3 regions of the Sphingobium sp. LMC3-1-1.1 genome follow, and region 1 is predicted to be linked to each of the others. Evidence: predicted binding sites of a transcription regulator. Region 1 holds the regulator's gene; each other region holds the start of a gene.
What was found. Region 1 encodes LexA, which represses DNA repair genes until DNA is damaged. Its sites were predicted from a motif close to GTTCCNCNCTTGTTCT; they were not measured.
Positions count from the first base shown of each region.

Region 2: MRBLMC3_RS05575 (ImuA family protein) is a predicted target of LexA. The motif match lies at 1,657-1,672, and genes of this name have one in related genera.
Region 3: MRBLMC3_RS02700 (ATP-dependent helicase) is a predicted target of LexA. The motif match lies at 1,374-1,389, and genes of this name have one in related genera.

Region 1 is NZ_JBEGHQ010000023.1:556,308-559,580, forward strand. It holds gene MRBLMC3_RS15990 (hypothetical protein) at 152-571, opposite strand; partial or broken gene MRBLMC3_RS15995 (ComEC/Rec2 family competence protein) at 501-1,709, shown strand; gene lexA (transcriptional repressor LexA) at 1,700-2,386, opposite strand; gene MRBLMC3_RS16005 (hypothetical protein) at 2,541-2,699, shown strand; gene glp (gephyrin-like molybdotransferase Glp) at 2,761-3,273, opposite strand, start outside.
Region 2 is NZ_JBEGHQ010000001.1:1,116,978-1,120,250, forward strand. It holds gene MRBLMC3_RS05570 (Y-family DNA polymerase) at 1-864, opposite strand, end outside; gene MRBLMC3_RS05575 (ImuA family protein) at 761-1,651, opposite strand; gene MRBLMC3_RS05580 (Na+/H+ antiporter) at 1,808-3,273, opposite strand, start outside.
Region 3 is NZ_JBEGHQ010000001.1:546,442-549,714, forward strand. It holds gene MRBLMC3_RS02700 (ATP-dependent helicase) at 1-1,304, opposite strand, end outside; gene MRBLMC3_RS02705 (GFA family protein) at 1,408-1,803, shown strand; gene MRBLMC3_RS02710 (Fe-S oxidoreductase) at 1,952-2,416, shown strand; gene MRBLMC3_RS02715 (RrF2 family transcriptional regulator) at 2,397-2,849, opposite strand; gene MRBLMC3_RS02720 (globin domain-containing protein) at 2,959-3,273, shown strand, end outside.

The DNA of each region.
Region 1 (3,273 bases):
TTCGTGACGGCTGGGTTCGCGCAATGGCGCTTTGATTGGCATGTTGCCTGATCGAAAGCCGAAAAGGAGACATGAGGCGAATGCCACCGCAAGAATGATCCCGATCACTTCCACTTAATTGGCTCCTGGCCTGTCAGTTTGGCGCTGCTGGCTATGTCGGGTTTGAAATGGCCTTTTCGTAATCGGCCACAAGCTGGTCGAACTTACGCTGCTCTTGACGAATTTGCCTTTTGCGCCAGTGGACGATGACCAGCATGGCGATTGCCATTAGGGCGCAAGTGGCTGCTAAATCAGGTGCCCCATCGCGGATCGCAAGCGCCGTATAAAAGAATAATATGAGCGCCAGCACCCACGCTGCGATGACGCAGAAGGTCGTGAGGCGCCAGTATAGAGGCGCTTCTGGTCGTCCGCTTTTGGGATCGAATGTGACTTTCTGTGTAAGGCTCCACATGGCCTGTGTTTGCCACAGAACACGGACACGGTGCCAGACCTGACTTTGTGGTCTTGTAGCCACTGGTGTTAACCATAACTTGCCTACCGGCGCCGAAGTGCCGACCGTGCGGTCCTGCATCGCTGCCCTGCTGGTGCTCGGAGGACTGGCGACGGGGCGGGATGCGATCACCCTCCGCCTGGTCGCGGCCGGTGCGCTGGTGGTGCTCGCCATATGGCCCGAAGCGTTGATGGGACCGAGTTTCCAGATGAGTTTCGCCGCCGTGGTCGCTCTGGTTTCACTGGGCGAGCATCCCGCTTTCCGACGCTTTGCAGCCGCGCGCGACGAGGCGGCATGGCGCCGGCTGGGGCGCAGTCTTGCGGGCATGTTGCTTACGGGTCTGGTGGTCGAACTGGTCCTCGCGCCGATCGCTCTGTTCCATTTTCACAAGGCGGGCATGCTGGGATCGGTCGCCAATCTGGTCGCCATACCCCTTACCACTCTGGTCGTCATGCCGCTGGAAGCGCTGGCCTTGCTGTTCGATCTGGGCGGGTGGGGCGCGCCCTTCTGGTGGCTTGCTGCGCGGGCGCTGGACCTGCTGCTGCTGGTGGCCCATGGCGTAGCATCCAGCCCATGGGCAGTGATGCTGACGCCCGCCCAATCCGGCGCTGTTTTCGGCCTCGTGATGCTCGGCATGCTGTGGTGCCTCCTATGGCGGAGTCACTGGCGCTGGGCGGGCCTGATGCCCGTTGCCGCAGGCGTGACCATGATCCTCGCAACCCCGATGCCTGGCATATTGATCAGCAGCGATGGCCGCCACGTCGCGGTTCGCACCGCAAGTGGCATGGCGATATTGCGGGCACGGGCTGGAAGTTACACACGCGACATGCTGGCGGAAAGCGCTGGTTACGGTGGCGCGTTGGAAGCATTGCCGGCGTTGCCCCAGGCACGTTGTTCGCTTGATCTCTGCGCCGTCCGCCTGATGGGCGGGGGACGGAAGTGGAACATTTTGCTCACCCGAAGCAATGTAAATATCGACCATGCGATATTGGCGCGGGATTGCGCCAATGCCGATATCGTCGTCAGTGACCGTAGACTGCCGGGCGCCTGCCGACCTCGCTGGTTGAAGGTGGACAGACGATTCCTCGCTCAGACCGGGGGGCTGGCCATCGATCTGGACCATGGTAGCGTGCGCAGCGCGAAAATGCGGAACGACGGGCATCCGTGGATTGCGCGACCTTCCCCTTGGCCGCGCCGGTCCGTACGCGGTCAGTTATAGCGTCGCAGCAGTCCGGCCAACTTGCCCTGAATGCGAACCTGACGCGGGTCGTAGATCTGCGGTTCATAGGCACTATTGGCAGGATCGAGTCTGACTTTGGGCCCTTCTCGCCGGAAATATTTGAGCGTCGCTTCATTTTCATCGATCAGAGCGACGACAATCTGCCCCTCCCGCGCGACTTCGGTGCGCTGGATAAGCGCGAAGTCGCCGTCGAGTATGCCTGCCTCGACCATGGAGTCCCCTGCGACTTCCAGCGCATAATGATCCCCGGTCCCAAGCAGTGCCGCGGGTACGGAGAGCATATTCTGTCCCTCCAATGCCTCTATCGGAACACCGGCCGCGATGCGGCCATGCAGGGGAATCTCCAATATGTCATTGGCGACGATCGGTGGTTTGCTCAAGGCAGGAGCAGTTGTCACCGGCGCCTTGGCAGGAACGACCAGCCTGGGCGCGCGATGCATGGCATCGGGCAGCTTGAGCACTTCAAGAGCGCGGGCACGATTGGGCAGGCGGCGGATGAAGCCGCGCTCCTCCAGCGCATTGATCAGGCGATGGATGCCGGATTTCGACCGCAGGTCCAGCGCTTCCTTCATCTCCTCGAAAGAAGGAGATACGCCTCCCTCTTCCAGCCGGATCTGGATGAAGCTCAGCAATTCCTGTTGCTTGGGTGTCAACATTTCGCCTGCCCTTCTTTGGAACGGATAGGGAACGCATAGGAAACGGAACGGGGCAAGTCAAGCGCCTAACGGTTCGCCGCGTTTATGGGAACGCGCGAGCAGCCGGGCCGTTTTCAAGCGTGCCTTCCCCGAAGAAGGTGAATAGGAGAGTAAGATGGCCAACCAGAACAACCAGGGCGGCGATCAACGTCGCGATCAGCAGGGCGGCGACCGTGCCAATCAGGGCGGACGCCAGCAACAGCAGGAAGACCAGCAGGGCCAAATGGGTGATGAGCGCCGTCAGGACAAGTCGCCCGGCAAGCAGCAGCGCTGAACAATCATCAGCTTTGCACTGGGAGGGGTCGCGTGGCGGCCCCTTTCCTTATGCAAGGGCCTTAGGCAAGGGGAAGCACCGTGACGGGATCGCCTGCCGCCGCCGGAGCGGAGCCTCCGGGGCGCAGGATGAGGCAGTCCGACATGGCCAGGGCGGCGGTGGCGGCGCTATCCTGCGACGTCACCGAAACGATGCCGGCTTCAGTGCGGAAGGCGCGAAGATAGTCGTCCCGTTCCCCCGTGGCGGGTAGTGGCGCTGCCAATGTCGCGACCGCGGTGCGCGGCAGGGGCGATGCCGCGCCCATCATGTGGCGGACCAGCGGCAGCAGGAACAGCGTCGCGGTTACGAAGGCTGATACCGGATTGCCGGGCAGGCCCAGGAAGATGGCGGAATCCAATGTCCCTGCCATCAGCGGCTTGCCCGGCCGCATGCGAATTTTCCAGAAATCGAGCGAGCCGCCAGCCTGGGCGAAGGCTGGACGGACGACATCATGGTCGCCGACCGACGCGCCGCCGGTCGAAACGATGATGTCGGCATCGGCATCGGCGGCGCGAGCAAAGGCCTGGGCCATGCC
Region 2 (3,273 bases), on a different contig from region 1:
CCCCTGGCCGCGTTCGCTGAGGCGATCCCCCGCCTCGGCCGCCATCTCCTCCAGCGTCCTGAGGGCAAAGGCGGTGCTGCCCATGGGTTCGGCAAAACGGCGCTCGATCCGGATCGCCGGGCGCAACTGCCGGGGCGCGAGCGGCCGCCGGCCAAGGCCGAGCAGGTTATTCAGCACATCCACAGCCTCCTCGCCGAAGCGCGACGCCAGCACCGCCGCCGGTCGCGCTGCCAGATCGCCCACGGTACGAAGCCCCGCACGACGCAGCGCCACCGCGCTTCCCTCCTCCAGCCGCAATGCCTCCACCGGCAGGCGTCGCAGCGCCGCATCCTCATCCGCCGTCGCCCCGACCGGAAAACGGCACAGGGCGTGCGCACCCTCCGCCGTTCCGGCAAGGGCATGACGCACCCGCATGCCATGGCGCTCCAGCCGTTCTGTCGCTTCGCGCGCCAACATCTCCTCGCCGCCCCAGAGATGCGCACAGCCGGTAATGTCGAGCATCAGGCCGAAGGGCGAATCCAGCGCCGCCACCGGCGTATAGCGGGCGCAACCGTCGCACAGCCGCTCCAGCCAATCCTGATCGCCATGGGGATCGGCATCGAACACGCGCAGATCGGGCTCGCGCGCACGCGCATCGGCCAGCGTCATGCCGGGCGTCAGGCCCAGTGCCAGGGCATCCGCGTCGAGCGTCGCGAGCCGCATCGCGCCGCGCACCTGCTCGACGACGACGCCCGGCCCTTCGCCCTGCGCCGTCCAGAGATCAGGCCGCGCGATCCGCAGCCGGTCGATCGGCAGGAACGGGAACCACAGCGCCAGATAGCGGCGCCTGCCGATCTCGTCCTGCGCCGTTCTTTCCGCCTGCATCCTGCCCGCTGCCATTCCGTTCCCAGGCATCCTGTTCCCAAGCGCCCTTTCCAAGGTCATGGCGTTCATCGCGCCCACCTCCACTCTGTTCAAACATGCCCAGGCCATTGTCCCAGACCAGCCGCCAGCCAAGCCCATCCCGCCCCGCCCGCCGCCGCATCAGATACAGGTCGAAGGCGCTTCTGCCCGGCCCGCCTCCCGGCAAGGTCGGTGAGGGCGCCGCCGCCACGCGCCAGCGCGTGTCCGCTGCGCTGGGCACTGGGTCGCCGCCCACGCGCAGCATGAAGGCCGTGACGCCGGATGCCTCCGCCGCCAGCGCCAGCCGTCGGCTGGCCGTCAGGTCGAGCAAGGGCGCCGGACCGCGCAATTCCACCACCAGCGATCCCAAGGCGGGGCAACGCAGCGCATCGACCGCCGCCCGCAACAGCATGGCATCATCAACCATCACCCCGATCAGCAGCCGCGACGGATCAATGCCCAATGCCGCCAATCCGGGGCCATAGAGCATCCCTCCGGCTCGACCGGCCGCCGCCGTGCGCAGCCAGAGCAAAGGCGCTTCTCCTGCCGCCAACCTCGCGAGGATGGAGGCCAGGCCTGCCGCCGCCGCCATTTCCTCCGTCGCGGCGAAGAATTCATGCACCCGGCCCCGCGCCAAACCTCCATCCAGCGCCTGGTCGAGCGGGGCATATCCAGTTTCCACGCGCGCATGCGGCTGCGCGGCTGGAACGCTCTCCAGCGATGCGATATGCCGCCTGAGGGCAGCAAGGGTCTTCACCGACTCAGCCATATAATGTTCCCTATTTGTTCTTTTCGTCCCGATGACGCGTCCTGTCAATCGGGCGCGCAAGGGACGAGCCGGAAAGATGCGGGCGAGGGACGATGCAGCCGCGCGGCGCTTATGGGAATGTGCCCGCCCTATGCCATGAGGCCAGGTGCCGGCAGGTCATGCCTTGGCCGAAAGAGCGCTCAGTTCCTCCAGGTCCAGGTCGCGCTCCAGTTCCTGAAGCGTCTTTTCGTCAATCTCTCCGGTCCGGTGGAGGCGCAGCAATTCCGCCCGACCCGCGGCGATCGCCTTCAGCACCAGATCGAAATGAGCGTGGAGCATCTCCGAAAACTGTTCCTCCTGCCCGGCATAGTCGGCCGACAATTCGGCATGGCGCCGATACCGTTCGAGCAGCCTTGGATGAAGCAGCGTGCCCTCCGCATCATAGGCGTGCCGCTCCACGACACCGACCTGCGCCTGTGCCATGGCGGCTTCGGCCTCGCTCATCGTCATGCGCGGGCGGTCGCTTTCCGGTTCCTCCAGCTTCACCAGCCGGATCACGGCGCCCAGCGTCGTTCCCTGCAGCAGCACGGTGCCGATGATGACAGCGAAAGACGCCGTCAGGATGAAGTCGCGGCCGGGGAAGTCCGCCGGGACGCTGAGCGCCACGGCCAGCGTCACCACCCCGCGCATCCCCGCCCAGCTCAATATGGTGGCCGCCCGGAACCCCATAGGGCGATAACCGCACAGGCCGGTCGCCCTCAGCCCGGCGATCACCGCGTCCGATCCGAAAACCCAGAGGAAACGGGCGACGGTCAGTGCCGCCAGGATCGCCAGGACAGGCAATGCCATCTCGTCCAGCACCACCCCGAAACCGCCGACGCGTTCGATCACGTCGCGCAGCGACGATCCGATGAGGAGGAACACAAAGGCCTCCATCAGGAAGATCATCACCGCCCAGAAGGCCGTGCCGTTCATCCTGACCATGGCAGGGAAGACGACATGCTGGTACCAGCCGCAGATAAGGCCGGTGGTGACGGTCGCGATCACGCCCGAGACATGGATGGATTCCGCCAGCAGATAGGATGCCCATGGCGCCAGCAGCGAGGAAGCGATCATCAGATATTTGTCGTCCAGCCGCTTGACCGCCAGCACCCAGAGCGCACCGACGGCGATGCCGATCAGCGCGCCGCCCGCGGCCAGGATGACGAAGCTCTGCAAGGCGTCGACCATGCTGAAGGCGCCAGTGGCTACCGCAGCTATGGCAAAGCGGAAGAGCACCAGCCCCGTGGCGTCGTTGAACAGGCTTTCCCCTTCCAGCAGGATGGAGAGGCGACGGGGCAAATGGACACGCTGCAACACGGCGCGGGCGGACACGGCGTCAGGCGGCGAGACAATGGCGCCCAGGGCCGCGCAGGCTGCCCAGGGCAGGCCCGGCACCAGCCAGTGCGCAACCACGGCCACGACGACCGTGGTGAAGACCACCGCCCCCAGGGCAAGCGCCATTATGCCGAACATATGCCGCCGAAGGTGCCGCAGCGCGATGAACCAGGCGCCATCCATCAACAGCGGCGGCAGGAAGATCACGAGCACCAGTTGCGGGTCGAGCGAGATCACCGGCAAGCCCGGCAAAAAGGCGAACAGCG
Region 3 (3,273 bases), on a different contig from region 1:
TTTTCCACCGCCTTGTCGCCCAGGCCGCGTTTGGGAACGTTGACGATCCGTTCGAAGGCCAGATCATCGGCAGGCTGGTTGACCAGGCGAAGATAGGCAAGCGCGTCGCGAATCTCGGCACGTTCATAGAAGCGGAAGCCGCCGACGATGCGATAGGGCAGGCCGATCTGTATGAAGCGGTCTTCGAACTCGCGAGTCTGGTGCTGGGCGCGGACGAGGATGGCGACCTCGTCCAGCGACCCGCCTCCGCGCTCTATCGATTCGATTTCTTCGCCTACGCGCCGCGCTTCCTCCGGTCCGTCCCATACGCCGATGACCCGGACCTTTTCGCCCACGTCGATGTCCGTCCAGAGCGTCTTTCCCAGGCGATTGCCATTTTCCGCGATGACCCCTGAGGCAGCGCCCAATATATGGGGTGTCGATCGGTAATTCTGTTCCAGCCTGACGATCTTCGCGCCCGGAAAATCCCTTTCGAACCGAAGGATATTGGCGACTTCCGCGCCGCGCCATGAATAGATGGACTGGTCGTCATCGCCCACGCAGCAGATATTCTTGCGCGTCTGCGCCAGCAGGCGGAGCCAGAGATATTGGCTGGAGTTGGTGTCCTGATATTCGTCCACCATGATGTAGCGGAAACGCTGCTGATAGCTTTCCAGAACGTCGCGGTGGCGTTTCAGAATCGTCAGAACATGCAGCAGCAAGTCCCCGAAATCGCAGGCATTCACATCGCGCAGGCGCGCCTGGTAGGCGGCGTAGAGCTTCTGCCCCTTTCCGTTGGCATAGCCCTCGCTCTCGCCGGCGCCGATTTCCTCCGGGGTCAGGCCCTTGTTCTTCCACTGGTCGATAAGGCCGGCGAGCTGGCGGGCGGGCCAGCGCTTCTCATCGATACCCTCGGCCTGGATGAGTTGCTTCATCAGGCGAAGCTGATCGTCCGTGTCGAGGATGGTGAAATTGGATTGCAGGCCGACCAGTTCGGCATGGCGGCGCAGCATCTTTGCGGCGATCGCGTGGAACGTGCCGAGCCACGGCATGCCCTCTATTGCGGGGCCGATCATGCGACCGACCCGTTCCCGCATTTCCCGCGCCGCCTTGTTGGTGAAGGTGACAGCGAGGATTTCGGAGGGATAGGCCTGCCTGGTGGCGATCAGATGGGCGAGGCGGGCGGTGAGCGCCGCCGTCTTGCCCGTGCCTGCGCCGGCGAGGACCAGCACCGGCCCCTCGGTCGTGAGCACGGCTTCCCGCTGGGGTTCGTTCAGCCCCTGAAGATAGGGGGGATCATCGGGCGAGGGAGCGGGCAGGGTCATGAGCTGTCAACTAGGATGCTGGGCGGGAAGCGGCAAGAGCGGGCCCCTTGCGCTACCGTTCCTTCTATGAGAACAAAAGGCGAATCATGCAAGGAGAAAGGCCATGGTCTCTGGGCGATGCCAATGTGGGGCTATCCAGTATGAAGCGCGGGGGGAACCAGTCCATAGCGCGCTGTGCCATTGTTCGGATTGCCGGAAAAGCGCCGGAGCGCCGATGGTCGGCTGGGCTCTGTTTCGCGAAGATATGGTGACTGTGACGGGCAAAGCCGTGAGCTACCAGTCCTCCGAAAATGTGACGCGGGAATTTTGCGGAACCTGCGGCACGGGGTTGTTCTATCGCAACTCTGCTTTCTTTCCGGGGATGGTCGACATCCAGACGGCAACGCTGGACGACCAGTCCGTTCTGCCGCCCACCATCCATGTGCAATTCGCCGAGGCTGCGCCGTGGATGGCGGGTGCGCATGAATTGCCCAAGTTCGAACGCTATCCGGAGCATTGAGGCCCCACCGGGGAGCGTCATTGGGGCATCGTCTGACGGCGCGATCGCAACGGTTCGTCGCCATCGCAGGAACGCAGGCGTAATGCATCCGGTTCTTTGTCCAGCCCGAATGGCAGAACGGGGTGAGAACAAGGAAAGGATGATCCCGATGAAATCGATCCTGTTGGCTGGTGCGGCCATGCTGGCCTTTTGCACTGGCGTCACTGGTATGGCGATCGCGCAGGACATGCCTGCTTCGACGCAGCCGCCAGCGACCGGTGCGCCGCCTCCGCCCGAACAGGGCGCGACGCCTGCCACACCCGCCACGCCGGCCGACCCCGGAGCGGCTTCCGCCAGTCCGGCGACACCGGCTACACCGCCGCCCGCCGCTGATCCCAATGCTGGCCAGCCGATGGGTGCCGTGCCTCCTGAGACGGGCATGCAGCCGGCGCCCGCCGGCGTGCCGCATGATCCCTCCGCTCCGGTCGGCACGTCTGCCAACCCCGCTACGGTCGGCGGCAACATGACTCCTCCGCCAACTGAACAGAAGGATTATCCGCTGTGCAGCAAGACCGTGCAGGATAGCTGCATCAACAGAAGCGAAGCGCCCAAATCTATGCGCAAGCGGCGCTGACGGCTTTCGGGCCGGGCAGGGCGGCGATGATGGCCGCAAGCCCGGCCCGGTCCCGCGCCGCATCGGCAAGGCTATGCTGGTCGAGCACAGACAGGAAGGCTGTGGTGGCGGCCCGCAATATGCCCGACAGGCCACAGGCCTGACGTAGCGCGCAACCCTCACAGTCGGCCATTTTCATGTCAGGCTCGCTATGGCGGACGACTTCGCCCAGGCCGATAGTCTCTGCCGGACGCGCCAGGGTGAAGCCTCCGCCACGTCCCCTCTGGGTCTTCAGAAAGCTGCCTTGGGCGAGATGATGCACCACCTTCATCAGATGGTTGCGGGACAGGCCGTAGGCGTCAGCGATCTCCGGGATGGTGGCGCGGCCGCCTGGTGCGACCGCGAGATGGATGAGAACGCGCAGGGCATAGTCGGTGTGGCGGGTCAACTGCATGGCATCCACGCTTATAGGCCATAGGACGGGTCTTGAACATATATCCTGTTTACATCTTAAAACATGCATAGTAGATGCACCTTTGTAACTGCTCGACAAAGGTGCATCCATGACCCAATTGACCAACGACACCATTGCCATCGTGAAAGCGACTGCCCCTGCCTTGCGCAAGCATGGCGTGGAGATCACGACGGCCATGTACGCCCGTCTGTTCATGGATGCGTCGATCAGGGATATGTTCGATCAGGCGGCGCAGGAAAGCGGGGAGCAGCCCAAGCGGCTGGCTGCGGCGATCCTGGGCTATGCCGAGAATATCGACAGGTTGCAGGCTCTGGACGGCGCCGTCGCGCGGATGGTGCAGCGCCATGTCGAAACGGGGGTCAAGGCGGAACATTACCCCAAGGTGGCCGAAGCGCTGCTGCCC